2 regions of the Peribacillus sp. B65 genome follow, and region 2 is predicted to be linked to the other one. Evidence: riboswitches for the same ligand, from Rfam matches in the RefSeq annotation. Region 2 holds a riboswitch; the other holds the start of a gene.
The links. Region 2 has a riboswitch for cyclic di-AMP ahead of ACSR9O_RS17510 (APC family permease). Riboswitches for the same ligand answer to the same signal wherever they lie in the genome.
Positions count from the first base shown of each region.

Region 1: linked by a shared signal. The riboswitch ahead of ACSR9O_RS26160 (cation:dicarboxylate symporter family transporter) and the one ahead of ACSR9O_RS17510 (APC family permease) in region 2 are both predicted to bind cyclic di-AMP.

Region 1 covers NZ_CP195840.1:5,318,249-5,324,985, reverse strand. The annotation lists gene ACSR9O_RS26175 (diacylglycerol/lipid kinase family protein) at 1-183, shown strand, start outside; gene ACSR9O_RS26170 (hypothetical protein) at 314-976, shown strand; gene ACSR9O_RS26165 (efflux RND transporter periplasmic adaptor subunit) at 991-2,250, shown strand; cyclic di-AMP (ydaO/yuaA leader) riboswitch at 2,452-2,599, shown strand; gene ACSR9O_RS26160 (cation:dicarboxylate symporter family transporter) at 2,772-4,031, shown strand; gene ACSR9O_RS26155 (class I SAM-dependent methyltransferase) at 4,091-4,834, opposite strand; gene ACSR9O_RS26150 (hypothetical protein) at 5,049-5,831, shown strand; gene ACSR9O_RS26145 (hypothetical protein) at 5,960-6,091, shown strand; gene ACSR9O_RS26140 (hypothetical protein) at 6,070-6,228, shown strand; gene ACSR9O_RS26135 (D-alanine--D-alanine ligase) at 6,352-6,737, shown strand, end outside.
Region 2 covers NZ_CP195840.1:3,575,487-3,582,223, forward strand. The annotation lists gene ACSR9O_RS17495 (NADPH-dependent FMN reductase) at 1-127, shown strand, start outside; gene ACSR9O_RS17500 (glucose 1-dehydrogenase) at 193-978, opposite strand; gene ACSR9O_RS17505 (RhaT/GlcU family sugar-proton symporter) at 994-1,848, opposite strand; gene ACSR9O_RS17510 (APC family permease) at 2,114-3,940, opposite strand; cyclic di-AMP (ydaO/yuaA leader) riboswitch at 4,079-4,225, opposite strand; gene ACSR9O_RS17515 (GtrA family protein) at 4,572-5,027, opposite strand; gene ACSR9O_RS17520 (glycosyltransferase family 2 protein) at 4,987-6,009, opposite strand; gene ACSR9O_RS17525 (DUF6044 family protein) at 6,025-6,737, opposite strand, start outside.

The DNA.
Region 1 (6,737 bases), 1.7 Mb from region 2:
ATGAAGCGTTCATGGACACAAAATATGATCTCTGACTCTGGGGTGACTTATTTAAATGCCGATACCCTGACCATTGAAACCAAGAGGCCGCTTGATGTGGATATGGATGGAGAGAACTATAGACGAACTCCTGCACGCATTAAAGTCCTTGCCCGACATTTATCAGTATTAACTCCAAATTAGTATGGTGGGTTTAAATATGAATGGGAATGATTATGTGTTTTTTTTGTATATTCATTCCTTATTTCTGCAATTGTTTCCAAAATAAGATAAAATATATGAAGATATATCAATTTTTGCAGGAGGACCACATATGGTGTACCAGGTCAGATTGTTAAAGGGCATTTTAGAGCCTCATCGGAGTCGTTATCAGCTTCAAAATGCAGAGGCAGTCACAAAGCTTGGATTGAAATTACTATTTTTATATTTTCTTAGTCTTATAGTATTCGCCATTGGGGGATATTTTGGCATTGGTTCAGAATCATTCTCCAAAGAAATCACGAAAATGAGTGCCGATGAATTCGAAGCAGCAAAGCTGCTGATTATGAGCGGCAACATAATAACAGGCATAATCAACCCTTCCATATACATATTTTTATCAGCTCTATTCTTTTGGATCGTTACTGATATCCCATATATAAAATTAGTCATCGTTCAAATGATTCTTTTTGTTTTGCAATTAGTGGAAAAAACATTACTGATTCCTCTATTCGTATTAATGGATATAGGCAGCGATGCCAATCCATTTTCATTGGGGATCATCAGTCAGTATTTTCTCAGAAATGATTATTTCATTCACTTTTTCAGCGGAATCACCATTTTTCAATTTCTTATTATTGCTCTGCAATATTTTTATTTAAAGGAGTTTTCAGAACGAAATAGTTATTTGGTCCTTTTAATGATTGTTCTATTCTATCTGGCCACATGGTTTGTTAAAGCCTTTTTAGCATACATCCAAGTAGGCGTATTTGTATAAGGCGGGTGAAATGAATGAGCGGGAAATGGAAAATTGCAGCGGTCTCCATTGCGTCGATAGTCTTAATAACCGTTAACTTATACCTTATTGAAAAAAAAGAAAGCAAAGTGGAACGAACTGTTTTCGTTGAAAACTGGACTAAGGTAAAAAAAGATACAATTACGGATACTATTCAAACAAATGGGGTAATTAAACCTGTAGAAGAGTATGATATCTATTTTGACACCAAGAAAAATGATTTTAAGAAATTCCTTGTTAAAGAAGGCGATGAGATTACGGCTGGCTCCTCGTTGTTTGAGTATACGACGACCGAACTTGATGCTCTTAAAGCGAGCTTGGAAGCGGAGAAAACGGCATCTGAGGGAGAAATTGCAGGTATTGAGGAATACATAGGGAAGTTGAGGTCCTACCAAGGGACCATGACCAGTAATCCTGAAAAAGCAGCCATTGATGAATCGGTGGAAAAAAACTTGAAAATTGATATAACAACAAGTTCCTCAGATCTTATTAAAAGTAACATTGAGCAAGAAATGTACAAGCAGGAACTGGAAAAAAACAGCTTGAATGAAAAAGTGAAAATGCTTGAAGCTAAAATAACTTCAATTGAGGAGCAGTCCAGTGCGATCGTGTCAACGAGTGAGGCTGATGGTGTAGTTAAAAATATCAATAAAAACCTGAATAATCCCATTATATCCATCGTTTCAACAAATATGGCAATTGAAGGGGATTTCTCTGAAGAGGAAATGAAAAAGGCTGAAGTGGGCATGACTATAAAAGCAAGTTCCTCTGATTCAAAAAAGGCATTGAAAGGGACGATAGGTCGCATCCATTCCTATCCCGCTGAAGAGCCGTCATTAAAAAAGGATAACAGATTTCCATTTCAGGCACTAATCGAACCGGAAGGTGAAGAAACGGAAGCTTTGTTGGTGGGATCCAAAGTGAATCTTACTGTAATAACCAATGAGAAAGCCGGTGTACCCTCCATTCCTATAGAATCCATAAAAAACCATAAACAGCCTTATATTTACAAATTGACTAAAAATGGCTATGTGGATAAACATTACATTACAAAAGGGCTTAAGGCTGAAGGGAAGCAAGAAATCATAAACGGACCGTCGGTAGGTGACGTCATTCTAATGGAGCCGGATGTGTCGAAGAACCATTCTTATTTCATTACCCCAATCCAATTTGGAAAAGTGAAGGCAGCAACTTATAAAAAATTCACCTCTAGGGAAAAAGTAAGATATCTGTTACTTGGCGTATTGGAAAAATAACCGCTTCTTTCATCAAGAGAGGTGATGTCAAATTAGTGATTAATTATATATCAATATAACTTATATTATTAAAAATCGGGAAGAGTAATTATAGATACAATAGTCTCTAATGCAGAATATTCAGACATATTTAAAGATTTTTTCTAGAACTAATGCGAATAAATATTTACAGATTATCATTTTTAGTATAATATTTTATTATAAGTTAACTCGCTTAATCTTATTCCAAGAACGGGGGACCCATTTTTGTGGATTTTATCCGCTAGGGGTGAATTCAGAAATGAAAGGGCATTTGTGTTTCCAATTCCTAACCCGACAGCTAACCTCGTCAGCGTCTTTAAGGGAACATGTGTGAATATTCACGCCAATAAGAAATCGACACATGAAGTGTCTTTTTTTTCGGCGTAAAGACAGAGTTTTTCAAAAAAAGAAAAATTACTTTCTTTTATTAGTATCTTGTTTCCCTTACCGAGACAAAAATGTTTTTGCATCAAAGACTTTATGGAAGGTGAGGAAAGTAAATGAAGAAATTCAAATTAAGTTTAGCTAGCCAAATTTTCATTGGTTTAATTTTAGGGATTATCGTTGGTGCCATTTTTTATGGTAGTGAGACGGCCCAAAACTTTTTACAGCCATTCGGAGACATTTTCCTACGAATGATTAAAATGATTGTAGTACCAATCATTGTGTCAAGTCTTATCGTTGCAGTTGCAGGTGTAGGCGATTTAAAATCAGTAGGTAAACTTGGAGCTAAATCAATATCATACTTTGTTGTAGTAACTATGATAGCGATTGCTGTTGGTTTAATTTCAGCGAATATCATCCAGCCTGGTGTTGGTGTAAATATGGACAAGCTAGAACAAACTGATATTTCTACCTATGTTGATACAGCAGAAACTAAGCAGCATGAATCGTTCGTAGATACAATCGTTCACATTGTGCCATCCAATCCAGTTAAAGCCATGGTAGAAGGCGATATGCTAGCGATCATTTTCTTCTCCGTGTTGTTTGGACTTAGTATTGCGGCCATCGGTGAAAAGGGTAAACCAGTATTCCGTTTCTTCCAAGGTGTAGCTGAAGGAATGTTCTACCTAACTAACATGGTCATGAAATTCGCTCCTATCGGTGTATTTGCACTAATCGGTGTGACGATCTCCAAATTCGGTTTGGAATCTTTAATTCCGTTAGGAAAGTTAGCGCTTTCTGTTTACGGAACAATGATTTTCTTTGTAATAGTCATTCTTGGTCTTATTGCGAAATTTGTCGGATTCAATATCTTTACGTTGATTAAACTTCTAAAAGAAGAATTGATTCTTGCTTTCTCTACTGCAAGTTCAGAAGCGGTTCTTCCTAAGATCATGGAAAAAATGGAAAAAGCGGGATGTCCGAAACATATTGCTACATTTGTTATTCCGACTGGATATTCTTTTAACCTTGATGGTTCTACATTATACCAAGCGTTAGCAGCTATCTTCATCGCTCAAATGTACGGAATCGATTTAAGCATGTATGAGCAAATTACGCTAATGCTAGTGTTAATGATCACATCCAAAGGGATTGCGGGTGTACCAGGTGTATCTTTCGTAGTTCTTTTAGCGACATTGGGAACTGTCGGTATTCCTATTGAAGGTCTAGCATTCATTGCCGGTATTGACCGTATTCTTGATATGGGACGTACAGTAGTAAACGTTATCGGTAATTCACTTGCGGCAATCGTTATCTCTAAATGGGAAGGTCAATTCAACCCGCCTTCCAAAAAAGAATTAGAACAAGTTTCTTAATACAAAAAATCCAGAGTGAAATGTCACTCTGGATTTTTTTTGAATTAAAATGCGCTTCCTTACTTTTGGACGATCCAGAAGCGGCAATCGGAAGAGAAAGCGATGACATCATCATTTTCATGGAATAATTCACTTCGATAAAAGCTTTCGATAACTTTGAACCGTGCTTCTTCCAGGCATTCAAGTACTTCAAGTTTAGTTGGGATATGTAGGTAAGTATCTTCTTGAAGCGTCTTTCCGGATGTGAAAATATCCCCGAATTCATAAAGCCTCTCATCTTGTTTACCAACACACCAAATCATTTCCTCTTGCTCCCAGAAGTTCAGGTAATTTTCGTTTTTATCACGGTCATGTGTTGTGAAAATGAAGAGCCCTTTAGGTTTTAAAATACGGTTGATTTCTTTTAAAGCCAATGTGCGGTTTTTTCGCTGGGCAATTTGCATTAAACCATTAAAAGCGAAGATTGCTTTATCGAATGATGAGTCGTTGAAAGGGAGGTCGGTTGCATCGCCAAGGATAAAGGGTATGTCCAGGGTATATTCATGGGCTATTTTTTCGGCTTCATAAAGCATGGCAGGAGTCAGGTCGATTCCCGTTAGATTTTGAAATCCTTTTTTATATAGTGCGAAGGTGGTCCTTCCTGTACCGCAACCGATATCAAGGATTGCATCTTCCTGATTTAAATATTTTTCGAATGCATATTTCTCTGATTGCCACAGACCTATTTTTTTAGTTGCATCAGCATAGACGGAAACGGCTCCATTAAAAGAATTAATGATAAAACCTTTTTCAATTTTATCCATGATTTAATCCTCCAATCCTTCATTCTTACTATAATATGGATACTTTGAGCTAGTTGAGTGTGTCCCTTAACATTTGGGTTAATATGGAGTACATGTTTCGCATTATTCACATGGTGCTGATGATGATTAATATTGGGGGTTATATAACTTACGTGAAAACCCAAAAGTTTGGTAAAATAATATTATTGATTAAGAGCTCGGAGGGGGTCAGGTTATGAAGAATGATAGCAATGATATCTTATATATGTATATGCAGGCTTCTGAACGGTTTGTCCTTTTTAATGGACTCAATTTTCGTGAATTCGTCTATTCGCTGCCATATACGTTGGATTCCATCTTATTATTGAAACATGAATTCAATGGCGGGGAATACAATTTGAATGTCCTGCTAGAGAGTGCTTCATCTGAAGATATTGCGAAGCTCGTTAAAGAAAATGTCCGGGCATATGGAGATTTCTGTTGGATCGATTTTGAAGAAAGAGAAGGGTTGGATGAATTGGATGGAAGGGAAATAGCGGAACTATTATATTTAGGGCATGCAAAAACTCATCTGGATCCTCCATTTTTCCGTAAATTGAATAATCAATTTGTGTACCTTGCCCAGGATGATGGCTGGTTCAATAAAATTTATTTTCGTTCTCTTTCGACATATTATATGATGTTAGGAAGCCTGATTCCGCTAAAGCTGGAGCTTTTAAAAGTAGAGAGGACTTGGCTTGGAATCAGAAAGAAAAGAGAGCTGACGGCGATTCCGGCAGAAATCATTTCTTCCTTGGCTCATATCCTGTCAGAGGGGCTCGTTTTTTCCTTTCGGCATGTTAAGTATACAAGAACAAAGATTGAGATACCGGCATGGGTCGTAGGGGATTATTTAAACATGGATGAAATGCATGATGACTTTTCAGATAGAGATATTAGGGAGCCAGATGCCTTTATTACCTTCAATCGAAAAGAAAGGGTATGGGAAAGCGTTATTAAAAATACATCATTCTCCTGATTATCCCAACTTCCGAGGTTCGTGTCTTGGATTATTTGACACCCTTGGAACTTTTTAGGTGTAAGACTTACCATCTCATGCATAAAAGATAAGAGAGGGCGGCGCGCAGGGTGTGGCGGTTTTAACCTGTGTTCCGCCTAATAGTAATCATTGGAAAAGCGCCAATGATGGAAGTTTCGCTTTACCCCGCATTAACAGGCTGTAAGGTAAGCGGCGGCAATTGTAATGAAAAAGAAATGTGGTGGGTCAACAGCCTGTAAATGCCCGATTGGCTCAACTAACCATCATTGGAAAAGCGCCAATGATGGAAGTTTCGCTTTACCCCGCATTAACAGGCTGTAAGGGAAGCGGCGGCAATTGTAATGAAAAAGAAATGTGTTGGGCCAACAGCCTGTAAATGCCCGATTGGCTCAACTAACCATCATTGGAAAAGCGCCAATGATGGAAGTTTCGCTTTAACCATTTTAGTGTAAAGTGATACAATGAACATGGTTAAAAGAATATTGGAGGGTAATAACTCATGAAAACTAAACTTGGTTTGCTTTATGGTGGAAAATCTGCGGAGCATGAGGTTTCTATGCAGACGGCTTTAGCGGTCATTAAAGCTCTCGATTTAGCAAAGTTTGATATATATCCGATTTACATAACAAAAGAGGGTTCATGGATTAATGGACCGAAGTTAACAGGACCTGCCGAGAGTGTGGAGGCTTTGACATTTACATCGGATAAATCTAGCTCGCCTCTTGCCTTGCAGGCACATTCAACTGATGAAAATAGTGAATCAACAGGGTATGACGTGATTTTCCCATTGCTTCACGGACCGAATGGAGAAGATGGGACCGTGCAAGGGATGCTGGAACTATTGAACCTTCCTTATGTAGGGAATGGCGTTTTGGCTTCATCAGC
Region 2 (6,737 bases):
AGTATATGTTGGTGCAGTGCATGACAAAATCGATAACGAAGGCAGGCTTACACATGAGTCGACTGTCCAGTTTATCGATACGGTCGTCGATAATTTCATTAGCTGGTATAATCATCATACTCGTTAATGATAAAAAAAGACTCCCAGTAGGTTTGAGCCTGCTGGGAGTCTTTTTGCATCATTAAACAAAATTCATCCTCTTCCCGCCTGGAATGCAGGGTATTTCGTCATTCCTCCGTCAGCGAATAGAGTGATGCCCGTTACATAACTGGACTCTGAAGATGCCAGCCATGCAGCAACCGCAGCAATTTCTTCAGGCTTTCCGATATACCCCATCGGAATCATGCTTTCAAGATCCTTTTTCTTTTCGGGATCTTCAAGCTTGTCGGCATTAATTGGCGTGGCGATGGCTCCAGGACCAATGCTGTTCACACGGATTCCCTTTGGTGCATATTCAAGTGCCAGTGTCTCCGTAAGCAGCTTCACCCCGCCCTTGCTTGCAGCATAGTGAACGAATAAAGGCCAGGGAATCATCTCATGTACACTGGACATGTTTATAACATTCCCTTTAATGTCGTTCTCGACAAAATACTTGATAGCTTCACGGCAGCCCAAGAAATTTCCCGTTAAGTTGGTATTGATTACCCTATTCCAGTCGCTTAACGGCATCTCGTGAGACGGAACCGGATTTTCAATTCCTGCATTATTGATGAATATATCGAGTTTCCCGAAATTCTTTATCGCTGATTGAACAAGATTAATCACATCTTCTTCAACGGTGACATCGCCTTTTACTGCAATTGCTTCCCCGCCATTTGTTTTGATTTCCTCCATTACACTATCCGCTTCCTCTGATTTAGTGCGATAATTAACCACGACCTTTGCCTTTTCCTTGGCAAAGCGAATGGCCATCGCTTTCCCTAAACCAGTGGATGAACCGGTTATAACAACGACCTTACCTTCTAAATCTGTATACATTTAATCACCCTCCAATTAACTTTTTGCCATCCCGAGCATAATCCCAGCAATGATGATCAAGATAATTCCGATTATGATTCCAATTAGTTGGCGTTTCGTTTTCTTTTCACGTAAAATGATGATCCCGCCGAGAGTTGAGATGACAATGCCCATTTGCGAAAGGGAAAAACTAGTGGCCACTCCCACACGGGGCTGGGATATGAATAAAAACATATTCCCTGCAGCCCATATCAATCCCGGAATGATATTGCGAATCGTATATTTATTAAACGGTTTATGTTTAAAAGTCAATAACAGACCGCCTATCACCATCCCTATCGCTTGAGGGAACAACGCTGACCATCCATCAACATCGAAAAGACGAGCCACGACCACATAAACCAAATAACCGAATGTCGAGATGAGGAGAATAACAATTCCTTTCTTCAAGTTTCCCGATTTGCCCTCTTTTGATTCTTTATCCTCCAGTGAGGTCAAGACGATTCCTATAATAATGAAAACTAATGCCAAGACGCCTAAAATGATCGCTTTCATTGTGGACCATTCGTTAAAAACGATGACCCCGAATAAAGTCGTTGAAATGAGCTGCATTCCAGTAGATATCGGCATCGTTTTGGATACTCCCATTAAATCAATGCTCTTAAGCTGATTAGCTTGTCCAACGGCCCAAAACAATCCAGAGACAACCCCGACTCCAAACACGAGAAATGACAACTTAATATCGGCAAAAATATAAACACCTATTGAAAAAATCAATGCGCCAATGGTTGTACCCAGTGTTTGACTATATGGCCCACCCCCGAGTTTCACATTAAATAAAACGATGCTTCCCCAGAATAGTGCCGGCAAGAGAGCTAATAATATATCCATATTCAACCCCCATATATGTAAGTTCAAAGCTAATAAATTTCATTTTGTCTTCTTTTTAATATGTTCGCTTTATTTGAATTGACCCTTGGTAATTTTATGAAGTGTTTTTGCAAAAATAGTGTTCATCACAAAGAAAGCTTCCGATGCTAATAATATCGGGAGCGTTTAGTTGGAGAAAAGACAGCTGTACTGCGGTCTTTCCCTTTATAAGATTATAAAAAAAGCAAACCTTATGCAGGTTTGCTTCCAGTTATAGATATGGAACTTATTTCTTCAAATGATATGGCACTGTCGTTACAACCACATTTCTTTTATAAAGTAAGTAGGCGCGAATCAGTAAACTTGATTGGTTATGAAGTATATTGTGCCATCCCTTCTTCGGAATGAATTGGGGGATGACCACCGTAACTTTATAATTGGATTCACTCGCCTTATGTTCAACTGTATCCACAAATTTAGTTAGTGGCTGAATGATACTTCTATAATAAGAATTCAGTGTAACGAGTCTGACATCCGGCTGCCACTTTTTCCACTTTTCTCCGAATTTCTTTTCATCTTCTCTTTCAAAAGCAACATAAACGGCAATGACCTGATTTGCTGAGAGCGATTTTGCATAATTTAAAGAGTTCTCAACCACATGAGTTATACCTGCCACAGGTACGATAATGATATTTCCTTCAATTGGTAAGATCGGCTCGCATGTTGTAATCCTTAGTTGGTCACCAACTGCTTCATAATGCTTTTTAATCCGATGAAAAATTAAAATGATGATAGGTAAAAAAATCAAAACAGGCCAAACCTGAGTAAATTTGGTTAAAAAGAATATCATCGTGACGATAAAGCTAATTATGGCACCAATTGAATTTATGGTTAATTTCATCATCCAGCCTTTTGGCTTTTCGCGAACCCATTTAACGATCATGCCAGTCTGGGACAACGTAAATGGAATGAATACCCCTACCGCATAAAGCGGAATGAGATTTTCAGTATGTCCTTCAAATGCGACAATCAAGATGATGGATGCAAGTCCCAGTATGATGATTCCATTGGAATACCCTAATCGGTCCCCTCTGATCGTAAACGCCCTTGGTATGAATTTATCCTTCGCCAGATTTACCGCAAGCAGAGGGAAAGCCGAATAGCCAGTATTGGCCGCAAGTATCAAGATCAGGGCAGTCGTACCTTGTATGAAGAAATACATGAAATTCCGTCCAAAGATCTCTTCAGCAATCTGGGAGACGACCGTTACCTCTGCGCTGGGAACAATGCTTAAATAATAGGCTAAGAATACGATTCCCGAAAATAATACAGCTAGCAATGAACCCATCGCTATTAAAGTTTTCGCAGCATTATTCGGGGCTGGATCTTTAAAGTTCGGGATTGCATTGGAAATTGCTTCTACTCCTGTCAAGGCGGAGCTTCCTGATGCAAATGCTCTTAGCAGTATAAATAAACTGATGCCCGCTACCGGAGTCCCGATTGATGTGTGCAATTCAGGTGAAACTCCTCCTGTTAAAATCTTGTAAATTCCAACACCGATCAAGATGAACAAGGCTAAAACGAATAGGTACACCGGATAGGCCAAAACAGAGGCTGACTCCGTAACCCCCCGAAGGTTCAGGATTGTAAGTAGAATCACGAATATGATGGCAATGACGACATTATAGGAATGCAGGCCAGGAAAAGCGGACGTGATTGCATCCGTACCTGCAGAGACACTTACAGCCACAGTTAATATATAATCTACCAATAAAGATCCTCCAGCTATCAACCCTGGATTGACTCCTAAATTGTTTTTTGAAACCACATAGGCCCCCCCGCCATGCGGATAAGCGAAAATGATTTGTCTATAAGACAAAATCAAAGCAGTTAAGAGGATCAATACTCCGATCGCGATAGGGATGGAATACCAGAATGCTGCAGCACCGACCGTGATCAGGACGATCAATATTTGCTCCGGCCCATATGCAACCGAAGACAAAGCATCAGAAGATAATATCGCCAAAGCCTTTGTTTTGTTAAGCTTTTGTTCACCAAGTGCATTTGACTTTAAAGGTCTCCCAATCAAGAACCTCTTTATAGAAGATAACATCAAGATTTCACCACCATAGTTAATTTATAAGTTTATGTTACCCAGCTGTAGCAAAAAACTAGACGAAACACAAAAATGCCTACAAGTCATAGCTAAATAGACCTGTAGACATCAATTTTTTTGTCTAACAAGCTCCACCTTCCTTCTCATATAACGCTTACGAGGTTAGCTGTCGGATTCGGACCTAAGAGTAGCCCTACCTTTTTAAAAAGGATTCACCCCTTGGATTGTAAACAATCCCAATAACGGGTCCCCCGCACCATAAGGTTTAAGCGATTTAGAAATATGAAACTGTTGATTATCATACTCCCGTGAAATGGAAATGTAAATGAAAATTTTGCTCAAAAATAAATAATTCTTTGTAAGTGAGGTTTTGTTCTTGGCTTATATAACATAAGTCATGCAATGACATGATTCGAAGGTAGGAAAGGAGGTAAGTAAAGGTCAAAATCCAGGGGCCAATGAACAAAAGGTGGTCCGAAAAGGAAAAAAATCACCTTAATGAAGAATGCGATGAATTAACCAGATCTGCCCCAGCTCGGATCGTCATTAAAAGGGTAAACTTGCATTAAATATCAAATTCCGCTTTTATTCCCGTCCAATAGGGGCACTATTCCACTGATTCACCTAATTAGTTCCTTCCTTCTTGAATTGGTCTCAGATTGCTTTTTTTAAAGACAAAGTATTTCTGGCCAATATAGTTAAGCACGGTATAAAAGATTGTTCCTATGAGAACAGCCAAATTTTGTTGTATGGATAAATGGACGGATCCTTCCAGTGATTCCGCAATGGCTTGGCCTATAGAATAAGCGGCGGAATAACAAATCAGGATGACGCAAAAGAAACGGGCAACTCCTCGCCGCCATTCTATATCACTTTTAAAGGTAAAAGTCCTGTTCAAAAGAAAACTCGTTACAGCTCCCGTTCCATTGCCGAAAAAGGTGGAGACCCAGTATGATAATTCAAGAACGTTCATAAGAAAAAGCATGATGGAAAGTCCAACCGCTGTATTGACTATTCCAACCAATAAAAAGCGGATAAAGGAGTTAGTGTGTTTTAGATAGTTTTTCAATACTGTTCCGTTCATTGTCTAGTTGCTCCCGTTTTTTTAAATCGAGCGGATTAAATAAATCAAGATCAACAATATATTTAGGCCGGCGTTTGGATTCATTATAGATTTTTCCGATATATTCCCCTATCAAGCCGACAGCAATCAACTGCAGTCCGCCGATCAACCATATGGAGGTGATTAATGAGGTCCAACCAGTTTCGGTCTGCCCATAAAACTTTAACCATAAAAAGTAAGACCCAAAGAGTAAGCTAATGAAAAAGGAAAGACATCCTAGCCATAATACAAGCCGGATCGGTGTAACTGAAAAGGAAGTAATGCCATCAAGCGCAAAAGCAACCATCTTCTTAAATGGATATTTCGTTTCCCCAGCCAATCTTTCTTTTCGGTCATAATAAACAGAATCCGTCTTAAACCCAATAAGCGGGACAATCCCCCTTAAAAAAAGATTCGTTTCATCAAATCGTTCCAACTCCGCGATCGCCCTTCTGCTCATCAGCCTGAAATCGGCATGATTATAGACAAGGTTAACCCCCATCTTGTTCATCAATTTATAAAAACCAGTTGCAGATGTCCGTTTAAAAAATGAATCAAGGTCCCTTTTCTGGCGGACACCATATACGATTTCACATCCTTCATTGAATTTCCGAATGAATTCAGGGATGACTTGAATATCATCCTGTAAATCTGCATCAATGGAAATCACACAATCCGAGGCTTCCTTGGCTGTAAACAATCCTGCCAGGAGTGCATTTTGATGTCCTGCATTCCGGGAAAGCTTTAGCCCGCGAACCAATTCATTATTGATCGTTTCCTTATAAATGATCTTCCAAGTTTGATCTTTGCTTCCATCATCAACCAGCAGGACTTTACTTTGACCAGAAACAACGTTTTCTTCGACTAATCCCCTCATCAATCCACAAAGCTGGGAAATGGTATCCTGCAAAACGCTTTCTTCGTTATAACAAGGTACAACAATCGTTACTATCGGTGAATTCATTCTATTCCCCCCTTTTCACATGACTCTGTATAAATGAATTTTCCATTTGCTTCCCTTCTTTGTGAAAACCCCATCTAGCACCAATCCGTTCTCCTTCGCGTTGTTGATTGGGATGGCAGAAAATATATATTTGCCACCTAATCCTTTAAAGGCATCCATATTAAGATCCAAATTTTCCAGCTCTTTCTTCGAGCCTTTCTTGAACATATAATGCTTCCCAAGCTCATCGGTAAATAGGTAACAACGTCCTCCCCATTCATCAAAGTAGATTCTGATGTTTTTATTCTTAGCCAATTCGTTTTCAATTATTTGACGAAATTGATGTTTGTAAGAAAGCGGATAGAAATTGTTATAGCTATCGAGCGTGTAAAATCCATTAAATTGTGCGATTGCAGGATGCAGCCCAATGCTAGCAACACGATACTCTTCCTGTGGAAGGTCAATATGATCTTTTATTTCCTGGAAAAGGCTTTCTGAATAGAACTCTTTAAAAGATGGTTTTTTATTGTAAGTGATTTCTTCATTGAAGCCCATTAAGATCATAATTTGGACGGCGATGAAAATGGAAAGGGTTTTCTTAGCATAATCGCTGTGTTCCCAAATGATTTTTATCGCGAGGGCAAAGCCCAAATAAATCACCATCGGCCTTAAAAAGTGAAATCTGGCAAAATTAAATGTATCCAGGGTGTGAAACCTTTCCGTCAAAGGAACCCAGCCTTTATAAAACC